One region of the Rhizobium sp. BK060 genome, then DNA from elsewhere that is predicted to be linked to it. Evidence: predicted binding sites of a transcription regulator. Region 1 holds the regulator's gene; each other region holds the start of a gene.
What was found. Region 1 encodes PhoB, which activates phosphate uptake and scavenging genes when phosphate is short. Its sites were predicted from a motif close to TGTCATNNANCTGTCAT; they were not measured.
Positions count from the first base shown of each region.

Region 2: a site for PhoB is predicted at 2,873-2,889, ahead of FHT71_RS28690 (UDP-2,3-diacylglucosamine diphosphatase). Genes of this name have one in related genera too.
Region 3: a site for PhoB is predicted at 3,002-3,018, ahead of FHT71_RS11330 (DUF2794 domain-containing protein). Genes of this name have one in related genera too.

Region 1 covers NZ_JACHYW010000049.1:9,648-15,036, reverse strand. The annotation lists gene FHT71_RS30615 (Hsp33 family molecular chaperone) at 1-59, opposite strand, end outside; gene argF (ornithine carbamoyltransferase) at 152-1,069, opposite strand; gene FHT71_RS30605 (aspartate aminotransferase family protein) at 1,112-2,308, opposite strand; gene FHT71_RS30600 (GcrA family cell cycle regulator) at 2,737-3,270, shown strand; gene phoB (phosphate regulon transcriptional regulator PhoB) at 3,368-4,051, opposite strand; gene phoU (phosphate signaling complex protein PhoU) at 4,088-4,801, opposite strand; gene pstB (phosphate ABC transporter ATP-binding protein PstB) at 4,845-5,389, opposite strand, start outside.
Region 2 covers NZ_JACHYW010000039.1:13,741-19,129, reverse strand. The annotation lists gene dgcA (N-acetyl-D-Glu racemase DgcA) at 1-668, shown strand, start outside; gene FHT71_RS28695 (MFS transporter) at 620-1,840, opposite strand; gene FHT71_RS28690 (UDP-2,3-diacylglucosamine diphosphatase) at 2,001-2,807, opposite strand; gene FHT71_RS28685 (NADP-dependent malic enzyme) at 3,054-5,366, shown strand.
Region 3 covers NZ_JACHYW010000008.1:151,297-156,685, forward strand. The annotation lists gene FHT71_RS11315 (ABC transporter permease) at 1-996, shown strand, start outside; gene FHT71_RS11320 (Bax inhibitor-1/YccA family protein) at 1,175-1,903, shown strand; gene FHT71_RS11325 (GNAT family N-acetyltransferase) at 2,014-2,571, shown strand; gene FHT71_RS11330 (DUF2794 domain-containing protein) at 2,578-2,979, opposite strand; gene FHT71_RS11335 (thioredoxin family protein) at 3,345-4,082, opposite strand; gene acnA (aconitate hydratase AcnA) at 4,314-5,389, opposite strand, start outside.

The sequences.
Region 1 (5,389 bases):
ACGACGTGATCATCACCGGCGAAATTGAACTCGCCGAGGGCGGCTGCAGGGTCTGCCATAGTCTTCTCCTAGTCTGAGAGCGGCAGACGAGAGTGTCCATCCGCTCGCGCGGCCAACGAGCCTTCCGGCCAAACGTGACGTCCAGTATGGTTCAGATCGCGCCCAGGCACCAAGCAAGAATCGACTTCTGCGCGTGAAGACGGTTTTCCGCTTCATCGAAGACCACGGATTGCGGGCCGTCGATCACCTCGTCCGTGACTTCCTCGCCTCGATGGGCAGGCAGGCAATGCATGAACAATGCATCCTTGCCGGCCTGCGCCATCAAAGCCGAATTGACCTGATAAGGCTGGAAGACGTTGTGACCCCGGGCCCGATGTTCCTGATTCATGGAGACCCAGGTATCGGTCACCACGCAATCGACGCCAGCGACCGCACGGTCGGCATCATGGCAGAGCATGACTTCGGCGCCCTCATTGCGGGCCCAGTTCAGATAGTGATCCTTTGGCTCGGAACCAAGGGGGACCGCCATATTCATACGATAGCCGAAACGGGCAGCCCCTTCGACCAGCGAATGCAGCACGTTGTTGCCGTCACCGGTCCAGGCAATCGTCTTGCCTTTGATGGGTCCGCGATGCTCCTCGAAGGTCATGATGTCAGCCATGATCTGGCAGGGGTGCGTGTCGTCGGTCAGCGCGTTGATGACGGGAACGGTCGCATGCTCGGCCAGCTCCAGCATGCGGGCATGATCGGTGGTGCGGATCATGATCGCATCGACGTAGCGTGAGAGTACCTTCGCCGTGTCGCCGATGGTCTCGGCACGGCCAAGCTGCATTTCGGTGCCCGACAGGAATAGCGTCTCGCCGCCCAACTGGCGCATGCCGACATCGAAAGACACGCGGGTACGGGTCGAGGGCTTCTCGAAGATCATCGCCAGCATTTTGCCGGCGAGCGGCTTGTCACCCTGCCCGGCCTTGAAGGCCTGCTTGCGGGAGATGGCGTCATTCATGATGAGCCGCAGGTCGGATGACGCGACGGCGGAGAGATCGAGGAAGTGTTTGGGGGAAGCCATTGTCTTTACCTATCACGCCCGCCGTCCGGCAGGCATTATCCATTAAGCCGTCTTCTTGACCTTCGAAGCGCGCACGCTTTCGGCAGCGCGTTCTAGGCGGGCAAGGCCCTCACGGGCTTCGTCAGCAGTGACGACCAGAGGCGGCAGAAGACGAATAACGTTGTCGCCTGCGGGAACACCGAGCAGATGGGCGTCACGGATTGCCTGCAGCAGCTCGGAAGACGGCACGGCAGCCTTGACGCCGAGCAGCAGTCCCTCGCCGCGAACGTCCTCGATGATATCAGGATAGCGATCCTTGAGCGAGGCCAAGCCCTGACGGAAAACCAGCGAGACGTCGCGCACTTGCTGCAGGAAGCCGTCTGCGAGGATCACGTCGAGCACGGCACTGCCCACAGCCATGGCAAGCGGATTGCCGCCATAGGTGGAGCCATGTGTGCCAGCCTTCATACCGGAAGCGGCCTCAGCCGTGGCAAGGCAGGCGCCGAGCGGGAAGCCGCCGCCGATGCCCTTGGCGACTGCCATGATGTCGGGGGTGGCGCCGGACCATTCATGTGCGAAGAGCCTGCCGGTGCGACCCATGCCGGTCTGCACTTCGTCGAAGATCAGCAGCAAGCCGTGCTCATCGCAGATCGCACGAAGCGCCTTAAGGAACTCGCTGGCCGCCGCACGGACGCCACCCTCGCCCTGAACAGGCTCGATGAGGATTCCGGCCGTCTCGCTGGTGACGGCGCTGCGAACGGCATCGAGATCGCCGAACGGAACCTGATCGAAGCCGGGCGCCTTCGGGCCGAAGCCTTCGAGGTACTTCTCTTGGCCACCGGCAGCAATCGTCGCCAGCGTACGACCATGGAAGGCACCTTCAAAGGTGATGATATGAAACCGCTCGCAATGGCCCTTTGAGAACTGATAGCGGCGCGCGGTCTTGATCGCGCATTCCAGGGCTTCTGCGCCGGAGTTCGTAAAGAACACCTTGTCGGCGAAGGTCGCCTCGGTCAGCCGCTTCGCGAGCGTTTCCTGACCCGGGATTTCGTAGATATTGGACAGGTGCCAGACCTTGTCGGCCTGCTCTTTCAGCGCGCCTACCACATGCGGATGGCCGTGGCCGACGGAGGTGACGGCAACGCCTGCGCCGAAATCAAGATATCGCTCGCCCGTTTCGGTGATCAGCCATACGCCCTCGCCTCGCTCGAACCGCAGCGGGGCACGAGAGTAGGTATCGTAAAGCGCGGCTTCAGCCATGGCGCGATCTCCTGTCATTGACCACAAGCGGCCGGACTCCGGCTAAGGAAAGCGGGTCCGGAAAATTAAAAATGCCGCCTTTCGGCGGCGAGCAGCACTATTTACTTTTCGCACTGCAATGTCAACAAAACTGAGGTTTTCCTGCATGCGTCAAGCCGCCATCCGGAGGCGCTGGAGCTATCAACAACTAATGTTGCAGAAATGACTCTCTCGCCCAGCAAGTTGGGGAAAACTTGAAATTCGATTCGCCGAGATTCAACCGACTCTTGTCACAGACTCAGCCTCACACTAGGTTAAAACTCAATTACTAGACTGCATGCGGCGGAACTAGTCACCAAAATCGAGCAAGCGTTTCTTGCCTCGGATACGTCCGGGGCAATGGTGAGGGATTCTGCCTGCACCAACGCTAATAAGGCGGAGACAGGGGCATGAACTGGACAGACGAGCGCGTTGAAAAACTGAAGAAGCTGTGGTCCGAGGGCCTGAGCGCCAGCCAGATCGCAGCGCAACTTGGCGGTGTAAGCCGTAACGCCGTCATTGGCAAAGTCCACCGTTTGAGTTTGCCCGGCCGCGCCAAGGCCGGAGGCTCGACGACCACTGTCAGAACGCCCAAGCGCACGACATCCGCGCCGCGCGCTCCGAACTATGCATCTCGCGTCACCACGCGCACCGTCACCCGCCAGCAGGGTGCGACGATGCTCAAGGAAGAGATCGAAATCGATGCCATCGCGGAAATCAGCTACCGTCCGGCCGCAAACGTCGTCGTTCCGATTTCTCGCCGCCTCGGCCTGACGGAACTGACCGAGCGCACCTGCAAGTGGCCGGTCGGCGATCCGCTGAAGGACGACTTCCACTTCTGCGGCTGCGAATCCCCAGACTCCTCCCCTTACTGCACCTATCACCAGCGCATGGCCTATCAGCCGGTCAACGAGCGCCGCAAGGCCGCCAACCGGGTCGCCTGACCCGGAAGCCGGATAAGGAACAAAGAAAACGGGCCCTCGCGGGCCGCCTCGCGGGCCCGTTTTTCGTTGGACGGTGTGGATGCCTCTCAGGAGAGCTTTAGGCTTCCATGGAATAGCCGGCACCGCGAACGGTGCGGATGACATCCTGCATGTTGGAGAAGTTCAGCGCCTTGCGCAGACGCCCGACATGAACGTCGACGGTACGCTCGTCGACATAGATGTCATGACCCCAGACGCCGTCGAGCAGCTGGGAGCGCGAGAAGACACGGCCAGGGGATGCCATCAGGAACTCGAGAAGCCGGAATTCGGTCGGACCGAGACGGACTTCGCGGCTCTTGCGATGAACGCGGTGCGTCTCGCGGTCAAGCTCGATGTCGCCGCACTTCAGCAGCGTGGAAAGCACCTCCGGCTTGGCACGACGAAGCATCGCCTTGACGCGGGCGACGAGCTCCGGCGTCGAGAACGGCTTGACGACGTAGTCGTCGGCGCCGGTGGAGAGGCCGCGAACACGCTCACTCTCCTCGCCGCGAGCTGTCAGCATGATGATCGGCAGGCGCTCCGTTTCCGGCCGCATGCGCAGGCGACGGCAGAGCTCGATGCCTGATACGCCCGGCAGCATCCAATCGAGGATCAGAAGGTCCGGCGTGCGTTCCTGCAGCCGGATCTCGGCCTCGTCGCCGCGCAGGATTGTGTCGACCTCAAAGCCTTCAGCCTCAAGGTTATAGCGAAGAAGTACGCTCAGTGCTTCTTCATCTTCAACGACAGCTACTTTTGGTATCATTCGTTTCGGTCTCCTGGGGGCGCGGTCGCGGAACGATTATTCCGTAACGGCGCCGACGGTGTTGGCGGTATCGTCCTTCGGACGTTCGCCTTCCGGCTGAGCGCCGGTGGCCATGTAATAGATGGTTTCGGCAATGTTGGTGGCGTGGTCGCCGATACGCTCGATGTTCTTGGCGCAGAACAGAAGATGCGTGCAGCTGGTGATGTTGCGCGGATCTTCCATCATGTAGGTGAGCATCTCGCGGAACAGCGAGGTGTACATCGCGTCGATTTCCTCGTCGCGCTCACGGATCGACTTTGCCTTGTCGGCAGCACGGCTCGTATAGACGTCGAGCACTTCCTTGAGCTGGACAAGCGCCAGTTCGGAAAGGTGCTCGAGGCCGCGGGCGAGCTTGCGCGGCACGCCGGCGCTCTGGACCGCGATGACGCGCTTGGCGGTATTCTTGCCGAGATCGCCGACGCGCTCGAGATCGGCCGCAATGCGGATCGAACCCATGATCTCGCGAAGGTCGGCCGCCATCGGCTGGCGACGGGCGATGGTCACGATCGCCTTGTCCCCGATTTCGCGTTCAGCGTGGTCAAGGATCACGTCGTCGGAGATGACCTTCTGGGCCAGGGCCGTATCGCCGTTGACGAGAGCGCGAACGGCATCCGAAACCATCTGCTCGGCAAGGCCGCCCATTTCCGAAATACGGCGGGACAGGAATTTCAGATCGTCGTCGTAGGCAGAAAAGATATGTGTCGATGCCATAGGGCTCATCCTTGAGTATGGTGAGGGTTGCCGACGCCGGCGATCAACCGAAGCGACCCATGATGTAGTCCTGGGTGCGCGGATCGTCCGGGTTGGTGAACATCTTGTCGGTATCGTTCTCTTCGACGAGGTTGCCGAGGTGGAACATGGCCGTGCGCTGCGAAACACGGGCGGCCTGCTGCATCGAGTGCGTCACGATGACGATCGTGTAGTTCTCGCGAAGCTCGTGGATCAGTTCCTCGACCTTTGCCGTCGCAATCGGATCGAGTGCCGAGCATGGCTCGTCCATCAGGATCACTTCAGGGCTCACCGCAACAGCGCGGGCGATGCAAAGGCGCTGCTGCTGGCCTCCGGAAAGACCAGTGCCGGCTTCATGAACGCGATCCTTCACCTCGTTCCACAGGCCGGCGCGCTGCAGGCTGAGTTCGACGATCTGGTCCATGTCGGCCTTCGACTTGGCGAGACCGTGGATGCGCGGGCCGTAGGCGACGTTCTCGTAGATCGTCTTCGGGAACGGGTTCGGCTTCTGGAACACCATGCCGACGCGGGCACGGAGCTCCACGACGTCGATGTCAGGATCATAGATAT
Region 2 (5,389 bases), on a different contig from region 1:
ACTCGGTCATCGCTGAACTGCGTCTCGCAGCGCCACAGCCGTTGACGACAGCCTTCACGATATCGCTCGGCGAACCCGATGTCATGGCCGACCAGGCGCGTGCAAACGCCGATCGCGCCTTGCTGAAGGTCAAGGTGGGCACCGGCGACGATGAGAGTCGTATCCGCGCCGTTCGTCTTGCCGCACCCGATGTGGCCATCATCCTCGATGCCAACGAGGGCTGGCCGGAAGACACGCTGGAGCATCATCTGCGCGTCGCAGCCGAAGCTGGCATCGCCCTCGTCGAACAGCCGTTGCCGGCTGGCAAGGATGAGCTCCTCGCCGAAATCCGCCGCCCGCTGCTCGTTTGCGCCGACGAAAGTGTCCACCACACAGGCGACCTCGCAAGCCTTCGCGATCGCTATGACGCGATCAACATCAAGCTCGACAAGACAGGCGGACTCACCGAGGCGTTGGCAATGAAGAAAGAGGCGCAGCGCCTTGATTTCGAAATCATGGTCGGCTGCATGGTCGGCACATCGCTGGCGATGGCGCCGGCTGTACTGCTGGCGCAGGGCGTCGATTTCGTCGATCTCGACGGACCGCTGCTGCTTGCGCGCGACCGTGAACCCGGTCTGCGCTACGCCGCCTCTCTTGTCTGGCCGCCGGATGCCGCGCTTTGGGGCTGAAGATAGTAGGCGACGATGACAAGGCCTAGCCCGGTCAGCGCCACCAGCGCCATCACATAATAGCTTGCGAGCCCAAGCAAGGCGTAGACGTAGCCGGAAGCAATCGTCATCAGCCCCATGAACATGCCGTTGTAGAAGAAATAGGCGCCCTGCGCCGACGACTCCTGGGTCTCTTGCACGGAGGCCACGATCCGCCGTTGGACGCCCGTGTGCACGAACGCATAGGTGCAGGAATGCATGCACTGGAGCAGAAAGAAACCCCAAAATCCCCAATGCATCGGAAACAGGATCCAGCGACAGACGCTGACCGCCGCCCCAAATCGAATGAGCGTCCAGGCGCTGAATCGGCGGCTGAGCCGCCGGGACAGAAAGAACACGGTCACCTCCGCAGCGACGCCGGCGCTCCACAGGACCGCGATCTGTGTCCCGGAGAAGCCGAGATCGCGCCAGTAGAGCGACGCGAAGGCCTGCAGGACCGCGTGGCTCGACTGCTGGATCGCGACGCCGATCAACAAGGCCAGCAAATGCGGCTGTCGCAGCGAACTTCCTGTCGCAGCCGAGATATCGACGGGTGTGCCACGCCGGCGCGTCGGGCCTATCCGCGGGCAATAGATCGCCATCACCACGGTCATGACGAAGCCGAACGTCATCACAGGGAGCACCATCTCGCCACCCCAATAGCCGATCAGCTCCCCGCCGATCAGGGTGGAAACGATAAACGCGATCGAGCCCCAGACCCTCATCGAGCCATAATCCAGACCCCAGCGCCGGACGCCCGAAATCACGATCGATTCGACGACCGGGACGTAGCAGGCAAAGGTCGCTCCCTGGATCGTATAGACGATCAGCACCGGCCAGAATGTGTTCGTCCAGTAGAGCGCGATCGCCGTCAGCAGCGATAGGCAACCTGAAAACAACAGCACATCCGCCCGCTCATTCATCCGGTCGGCATACATCGCGACGATCGGAGCGACGAGGACACGCACGACCATCGGCACGGCTAGGATGACGCCGATCTCATGGTCGTTGAACGCGTGCAGCGCAAGCCACATCGGGAAGAACGGCAAGGCCACGCCATTGACGAGCAAAGGCGCACAGTAGGACAAAGCACTGAGAAGCCGGAAGCGCGGTGGCGCCCCCTCACTTGCTGGAGGATTTTGAGCGGGAATCATGGGGTGACCTGCAGGAAACTGAACGTTGCCTATCACGTCAACCTAAGGGCGACTATGGCAAGAAATTGCCCATCTGAAACGTTTTAGAAAATAAATAGGCCTGTCGCAAAGACACAACGGGCTAAATTGATGCATGGAATTGGGGATCGAAAGGCCGCGTTCAGGCGGCCTGCTGCGCGACTTCCTTTTCGTGATGGCCGATCGCCATCGGGATCGGCTGCATGCCGCTCGTTGCACGCCACTCGATCAATTCAAACGTGCCGTCCTGATGCTCGGCAATCGCCGTGCAGCTTTCGACCCAGTCGCCGGTATTAATGTAACGGATGCCGTCCATGTCCTCCATCACCGCGTGGTGGATATGGCCACAGATCACGCCGTCGGCACCGTGCTTGCGAGCTTCTTCGGCGACGACCCGCTGGAACTCGCCGATGAAGTTGACTGCGTGTTTGACCTGCAGCTTGGCCCATGCGGAAAACGACCAATAGGGCATGCCCATCCGGCGGCGGATGGCTGCCAGGCCGACATTGATCATGATCGCCATGTCGTAGGCCCAGTCGCCGAGATAAGCGAGCAGGCGCGCGTTGCGCACGACGACGTCGAACTCGTCGCCATGCAACACGAGGTATTTCTTGCCGTCGGCCGCCTCATGCATCATCCGCTCAGCAACCTCGATGCCGCCGAAATGGGTGCCCGGAAAGTCGCGAAGGAATTCGTCGTGATTGCCCGGGATATAGATGACCCGCGTGCCCTTGCGCGCCTTGCGCAGTAGCTTCTGGACCACATCGTTGCAATCCTGCGGCCAGTACCAGCTACGCTTCAACCGCCAGCCGTCGACGATATCGCCGACAAGAAAGATGGTATCCGCCTCGTGATGCTTGAGAAAATCCAGCAGGAAGTCCACCTTCGCGGCCTTGGAGCCGAGATGCACATCGGAAATGAAAAGCGTACGGAAGTGCCGCGTATCCATATTGTCCCTCACAAGCATCCTGCTCATGTCCCATTGTTCACCTGCCCTTCCAAAACCAGAGTCGTGTTTCAGGAAGATGACATGCCGGCGCTACGGCTGATTTTCCCGGTTTCCATCGAGCCTCGCCGCGGCCGCGGCAGATTTGCGCTGTTTTCGCATTTCGAACGGAAATTCCGACTGTTCCGCCACCCCGTTTGATGTATTGAAGGCAGTTCAAAGACAGCATGCGGCAGCCCGGAGGCGATGATGGATCATCAGGAAAAGTCCAAGACGGAAAAAAATCTGGCAGGTGGAAGTCTCGACGAGCAGGCGCTCTACTTCCATCGCTATCCGCGTCCGGGCAAGCTCGAAATCCAGGCGATCAAGCCGCTCGGCAACCAGCGCGACCTGGCACTCGCCTATTCTCCGGGCGTTGCAGCGCCCTGCCTGGCGATCCGCGACAATCCCGAGACGGCCGCCGACTATACGTCTCGCGCAAATCTCGTAGCGGTCATTTCCAACGGTACGGCCGTTCTCGGCCTCGGCAATATCGGCCCGTTGGCATCGAAGCCGGTCATGGAGGGCAAGGCCGTCCTCTTCAAGAAGTTCGCCAACATCGACGTCTTCGACATCGAGGTCGATGCATCGAGCGTCGAGCAGATGGTGTCGACCGTCGCCTCGCTCGAGCCGACCTTCGGCGGCATCAATCTCGAGGACATCAAGGCACCGGAATGTTTCGAGATCGAGCGTCAGCTGCGCGAAACCATGAAGATCCCGGTCTTCCACGATGACCAGCATGGCACCGCCATCATCGTTGCCGCCGCCATCCTCAATGGTCTGGAACTGGCGAACAAGAAGATCGACGAGGTCAAGATCGTCGCCTCGGGTGCCGGTGCTGCCGCCCTTGCCTGCCTCAATCTCCTCGTCACGCTCGGCGCCAAGCGGGAAAACATCTGGGTCCATGACATCGAGGGCCTCGTCTACGAAGGCCGCACCGAATTGATGGACGAATGGAAGAGCGTCTACACGCAGAAGAGCGACACACGCACACTCGCCGAAAACATCGGCGGTGCCGACGTCTTCCTTGGACTTTCCGCCGCCGGCGTGCTGAAGTCGGAACTGCTGGCGCAGATGGCCGAAAACCCGCTGATCATGGCGCTCGCCAACCCGACGCCCGAGATCATGCCCGATCTCGCTCGCGCCGCGCGCCCCGATGCCATGATCTGCACCGGCCGTTCCGACTTCCCGAACCAGGTGAACAACGTTCTCTGCTTCCCCTATATTTTCCGCGGCGCGCTCGATTGCGGCGCAGTGACGATCAACGAAGAAATGAAAATGGCGGCCGTGCGCGCCATCGCAGCACTTGCGCGCGAGGAACCTTCCGACGTCGCCGCACGCGCCTACTCGGGTGAAACGCCGGTCTTCGGCCCGAACTACCTGATTCCCTCGCCTTTCGACCCGCGCCTGATCCTGCGCATCGCCCCGGCCGTCGCGAAGGCAGCCGCCGAGAGCGGTGTCGCCCTGCGCCCGATCAGCGACTTCGACGCCTACCTCGACCAGCTCAACCGTTTCGTCTTCCGCTCCGGTTTCATCATGAAGCCGATCTTTGCCGCGGCGAAGAATGCCGAGCGCAAGCGCGTGATCTTCTCCGAAGGCGAGGACGAGCGGGTGTTGCGCGCCGCACAGGTCCTGCTGGAAGAAGGAATTGCCAAACCGATCCTGATCGGTCGCCCGCAAGTCATCGAGACTCGCCTAAAGCGCTACGGCCTACGCATTCGTCCACTGGCCGATTTCGATGTCATCAACCCGGAAGACGATCCACGCTTCCGCGAATATGTCGATCTCTACTTCTCGCTCGTTGGACGTCGCGGCGTCATTCCGGAGGCAGCCCGTACCATCGTTCGTACCAACACGACTGTCATCGGCGCCCTGGCCCTGAAGCGGGGTGAGGCAGATGCGCTCATCTGTGGGCTGGAGGGCCGCTACGAGAAACATCTGCGCGACGTTCGCCAGATCATCGGCAAGCGACACGACGTGTGCGACTTCTCGGCGCTCAGCCTGCTGATCTCGCAGCGCGGTGCCGCCTTCTTCACCGACACCTACGTCACCTTTAATCCGACTGCGGAGGAGATTGCGGAGTCCGCGGTTCTTGCCGCCGAGGAAATCAAGCGCTTCGGCATCACGCCGCGAGCTGCCCTCGTATCCCATTCGAATTTCGGTTCGCGTGAGTCCGAGAGCGCGACGAAGATGCGTGCCGCTCTCAAGCTCGTGCGTGAGGCGGCGCCGGATCTCGAAGTCGACGGCGAAATGCACGGCGAAAGCGCGATCTCCGACGCCCTGCGCAAGCGCGTCATGCCCGACACGACCCTGCACGACGAAGCAAACCTGCTGGTTTTCCCGAACCTCGATGCAGCCAACATCACGCTCGGCGTCGTAAAGTCGATGATCGACGGGTTGCACGTCGGGCCGATCTTGCTTGGTGCAGCGCTGCCCGCGCACATCCTGGCGCCGTCCGTCACTTCCCGCGGCGTAGTCAACATGGCCGCCCTCGCCGTCGTGGAGGCTTCACAACCGGCGTGATTTGCCGCAGATCGAGAAAATGC
Region 3 (5,389 bases), on a different contig from region 1:
GCACCGAATTTCTTCTTCGTCGACATTCAGGGGTCGGAACTCGAGAAATTCCGTAGCGTCGTTAAAGCCGGTTCCCCGGATGGCAAACTGGTCGAAGTGCCTATGCTGCGCGGGCGCATCCTCGCCTTCAACGGCGAGGACGTGACGAAGCGGAAGGTTCCGCCGGGCGGCCAGTGGGTGCTGCGTGGCGACCGCGGCATTACCTATTCGGAAACACTGCCGGAAAATGCGTCGTTGACCGAAGGTTCCTGGTGGCCGAAGGATTACAGCGGCGAGCCGCTTGTCTCCTTTTCAGCCGAGGAGGCCGCAGAACTCGGCTTGAAGATCGGCGACACCGTCACCGTTAACGTGCTTGGGCGTAACATCACCGCCCAGATCGCCAATCTGCGCAAGGTCGAGTGGGAATCGCTTTCCATCAACTTCGTGATGGTGTTCTCGCCCAATACGTTCCGCGGCGCCCCGCACGCCTGGCTGGCGACGCTCACCGACCCGACGGCGACCTCTAGCCAGGAGGCCACGATCCTCAAATCCGTGACAAATACCTATCCGACAATCACCAGCGTGCGGGTCAAGGATGCGATCGACATCGTCAACACACTGGTGGGGCAGCTGGCGACGGCGATCCGCGCCGCCGCCTCCGTTGCACTTATCGCCTCGGTGCTTGTTCTTGCCGGCGCTCTGGCTGCTGGCAATCGCGCTCGCACCCATGATGCGGTCGTTCTTAAGACACTCGGCGCGACGCGGCGAATGCTGATCCGCGCCTTCTGCTACGAGTACCTTATCCTTGGCGCTGCGACCGCAGTCTTTGCCCTCTTCGCCGGCGGCATCGCGGCCTGGTTCATCACCGCCCGGATCATGCGCATCTCCTCGCACTTCCTGCCCGATGTCGCCGGCCTGACGCTCGTGACTGCTTTGGTACTGACAGTCGGTATCGGTCTCATCGGAACCTGGCGCATCCTGGGGCAGAAGGCGGCACCCGTTTTGCGCGAACTCTGATTGACCAAACAGAGAAATTTCCTTCACCTTACGGCGATTTAACCCGATCCCGGGTTGCAAGGGCCTTGTTTGCGAAAGCCGAAAGGCTCATATTGTGTGCAGGCATGCTGGGCTCCGCAGCGGCGCCCGGGTTTCGCGCCCGCCACCGTGTCCACACCGGAGCTTGTAAGAGGAAACTATGGCTGACCTTCGTAATTACCAAGGCCGCGTTCAGACCGGCGAGATGATCGACCAGGGCCTACGCAGCTATATGCTCAAGGTCTACAACCTGATGGCGCTGGGTCTGGCGATCACGGGTGTAGCCGCTTATCTGGGCTTCAATTTCGCCGTCCAGGACGGCCAACTGACGCAGTTTGGCGTATTGCTTTTCCAGTCGCCGCTCCGCTGGGTGGTCATCCTTGCACCGCTGGCTGCCGTGTTCTTCCTGAGCTTCAGGATTAACCGGATGAGCGTTGCCGCCGCGCAAACGACCTTTTGGGTCTACGCCGCGCTGGTGGGGCTCTCGCTCGCGTCCATCTTCCTGGTCTACACACAGTCGAGCATTACACAGACGTTCTTCGTGACCGCAGCCTCCTTTGGCGCGCTCTCGCTGTACGGCTACACGACCAAGCGTGATCTCTCCGCGATGGGCTCGTTCCTGATCATGGGCCTTTTCGGCCTGATCATCGCGTCGATCGTGAACATCTTCCTGGCATCGTCCGCCCTTCAGTTCGCGGTCTCTGTGATCGGCGTGCTGATCTTCGCAGGCCTGACCGCCTACGATACGCAGCGCATCAAGGAACTGTATTACGAAGCCGACGGCGCAGAAGTAGCCGGCCGCAAGGCGATCATGGGTGCGCTAACCCTGTATCTCGACTTCATCAACCTCTTCATGTTCCTGCTGCAGTTCATGGGCGACCGCAAGTAAGGAACGGGGATGTATCAAAAAAGGCGGCTTCGGCCGCCTTTTTTGTTGCCTGGTCATGCGGAGAATGATTTCTGGAAGAGTCCATTGTTCATACCCGCCCGGCCGACCGCATGCCCATCTTCCTCCGCGACGCTTCCTCATCCGACCTCCCCGCCATCACCGCCATCTATCGCGAATCCGTCCTGAATGGTGTCGCAAGCTACGAGATCGTCCCGCCGCAGCAGAGCGAGATGGCGGCACGATTTTCCGCAATCACCGGTCAGAGCTATCCCTACATCGCCGCGATCGGTGAGGATGGCAACTTGCTCGGTTACGCCTATGCCTCAGCCTTCCGCACACGCCCAGCCTACCGCTGGATCGTCGAGGATTCGATCTACCTGGGACCGGAAGCGCGCGGCAGGGGAATTGGAAGGCGGTTGCTCGCCGAACTGATCCGACGCTGCACAGATCTCGGCTTTCGCCAGATGGTGGCCGTGATCGGCGGCGCGCATCCGGCGTCGATCGCCTTGCATCAGGCACTGGGCTTTGAGGAAACCGGCCGCCTGAAAGGAACTGGCTACAAGCACGGCCGTTGGCTTGACACAATGATGATGCAGCGCGCTCTGGGCGAAGGCGCGGCCACCGACCCCGATCCCTCTGTCTATCCAGGCACGCTGTTCAAGGTGTGACAGGGTTCACTTCTCGACGAGCTTCAGAACCTTATTGAAGACCTTCAAAACCTGCTGCAGCTCGTGTCCGCGCTTCAAGATGACACCGTGCGTATTGATAACGCAGTAGGCCCCCTGCTTGGCGGCGAGCTTTGGATTCTTCTCGATACGAAAGAGCGGCATTTCGCCCGATCGCTTGAAAACCGAGAAGATGGCGCGGTCTTTCAGGTGATCAATCGCATAGTCACGCCAGTCACCCTCGCCAACCATGCGGCCATAAATCCACAAAATCGCATCGAGCTCGCGTCGGTGGAACGTGACCGGCGCTGGGTCCCTGCTCTGCTTATATTCCTTGAGATCTACGACGACTGAGGAACTGTTCTCGGCTAACCGGCTCTCGCCGTGCCGCAAATCCTGCTGATCTGTCATCAGTCTCCCTGTGCCTCCGCTTGTGACAGGTGAATGACAGTTTGCCTTAGCGTTTATAAATTGCAAGCAGGCGATCAGTCACATTAATCATAGTCTGTGCAATCTCCCGAGTGCCGCAATTCAGTCAAAACAGCGCCTCATTTGCAAGGGAAATTCCCTCACGACTGCGCCGCGGGGCCGTTCGGACCCGCGTTGCACACGAATTGCGCATGATCTTTTTGCCAGATTCGGTCTGCTGAAAAGGTTGCGTGCGAGTTTGGCGCCAGCGCGCCAAAGGGCCCGGCTGACCGTATCGACCTTAACCCCAGCCCCGAATACGATCAGCCGGGCCGCCCCGTTTCCATCCGCGCAAGCAGATGAAATGGTCAGATGTTCTTCCCGGCCATGACGACCGTCGCTCCGAGGATCGCGGATGGTTTGCCATCGGCGGTGGAGGATTGAAGTAAAATCGCGCAGCCCTCAAGATCTGGCTTCTGCATCACGCTTGCCGGCAGCGTCAAGCTCGTTTCCTTGCCCTCCCACATGCCGACGGTTTCCACGTCTGCAACACTGTTTAGGTAGGCGATCTTCTTGCCGCTGTTTTCGCCCTTCTCGACGTCAATGGTTTTCTCACGGTTGAAGTAGACCATGACGACATTGGCTTTGCCCTGTCCTGCGCCGATCTTAATCTCGAGTTGGTCGCCGCGCATCTGTGCCTTCACCGGCACTGACAGCCCCATACCTTCAGCTGCATAGCCATCGATCTTCTTATTGATCGCGCCGAGATCGGCGCCTGCAACGTGGTCGCGGCCATTGATGATGACCTGCGGCGTATAGACGTTGGCACGGCCCATCGCCTGCGCATAACCATACTGCCGCTCGGTATTTTCCTTGGAACTCAGCGTGTCGGCCCATCCCATGTAGTTCCAGTAGTCAACGTGATAGGCAAGAGCGATAACGCCCCCGGCCTCGACGAGCTTACGGAAAGCTGCATCGGCTGGAGGACAAGAAGAACATCCCTGCGAGGTAAAAAGTTCAACCACACCTTTCGGCGCGTCCTGGGCAAAAAGTGGGCCGGCAAGCGCCACACCTGCAACCAGAGAAATCAGAAACCGCGGGGACATTCATGCACCTTTTCTTCCGCACCTACCGCCACGCTTCGCCGCAGGTCCGATGTCTGAGCGTAGAGATAGTGGTTCTCGGTCGAAACGGAAAGTCACGAACGGGTGAGGCAAAGCTTCGTGGAAGCCAAGCTGAAACACATCGTCGTGAGCAGACATCCAATACCTTGCGCTCAAACAAAAACCGCCGGAAATCTCTTTCCGGCGGTCATTGTCATGCAAGTCTGTTAACAATCAGGCAGCGAGATCTCGCAGAACCGTCTGCAGGATGCCGCCATTGTTGAGGTAGACCACTTCGTCGAGTGTATCGACGCGCGACAGCAGCGGAACTTCCTTCACGGTGCCATCGCCATAGACGATCTTGGCGATCTTCTTTTCGCGCGGCTTGATGTTTTCCAGGCCTTCGATGGTGACGAGTTCGTCGCCCTTGAGACCAAGGCTTGCCCAGGTCGTTCCCTCTTCGAAGACGAAGGGGATGACGCCCATACCGACCAGGTTCGAGCGGTGAATACGCTCGAAGGACTGGGCGATCACGGCCTTGACGCCGAGAAGGTTGGTGCCCTTTGCGGCCCAGTCGCGGGACGAGCCGTTGCCGTACTCGACACCGGCGAAGATGACGAGCGGAACGCCTTCGGCCTTGTACTGCATGGCCGCGTCGTAGATCGATTCCTCTTCCTTCGACGGATAGCGGATGGTGTAACCGCCTTCCTTGCCGTTCGGGCCGAGCATGTGGTTGCGGATGCGGATGTTGGCGAAGGTGCCGCGCATCATCACTTCATGGTTGCCGCGACGCGTGCCGTACTGATTGAAGTCCGCAACGGCGACGCCGTTGCCGAGAAGGTAGGAACCCGCAGGCGATGCTGCCTTGATCGAGCCGGCCGGGGAGATATGGTCTGTTGTGATCTTGTCACCGAAGAGGCCGAGAACACGGGCATTCTTGATATCCGAAGTGCCGGTGCCCTTCTTGCCCATGCCGACGAAGTAAGGCGGGTTTTGAACGTAAGTCGAGTTGTCGTCCCAGGCATAGGTCTGGCCCGGAGGAACCTGCACCGCCTGCCAGTTCTCGTCGCCCTTGAAGACGTCAGCGTACTTCGTCTCATAGAGTTCGCGGGTAACGTACTTCTGGATGAAGTCCTGAACTTCGTGCGACGTCGGCCAGATGTCCTTGAGGAACACCGGGTTGCCGTCCTGGTCTTCACCGATCGGCTCCGTGGTCAGGTCCTTCTGGACCGTACCGGCAAGCGCGTAGGCGACGACCAGCGGCGGAGACGCCAGGTAGTTCGCCTGAACGTCGGGAGAGATGCGGCCTT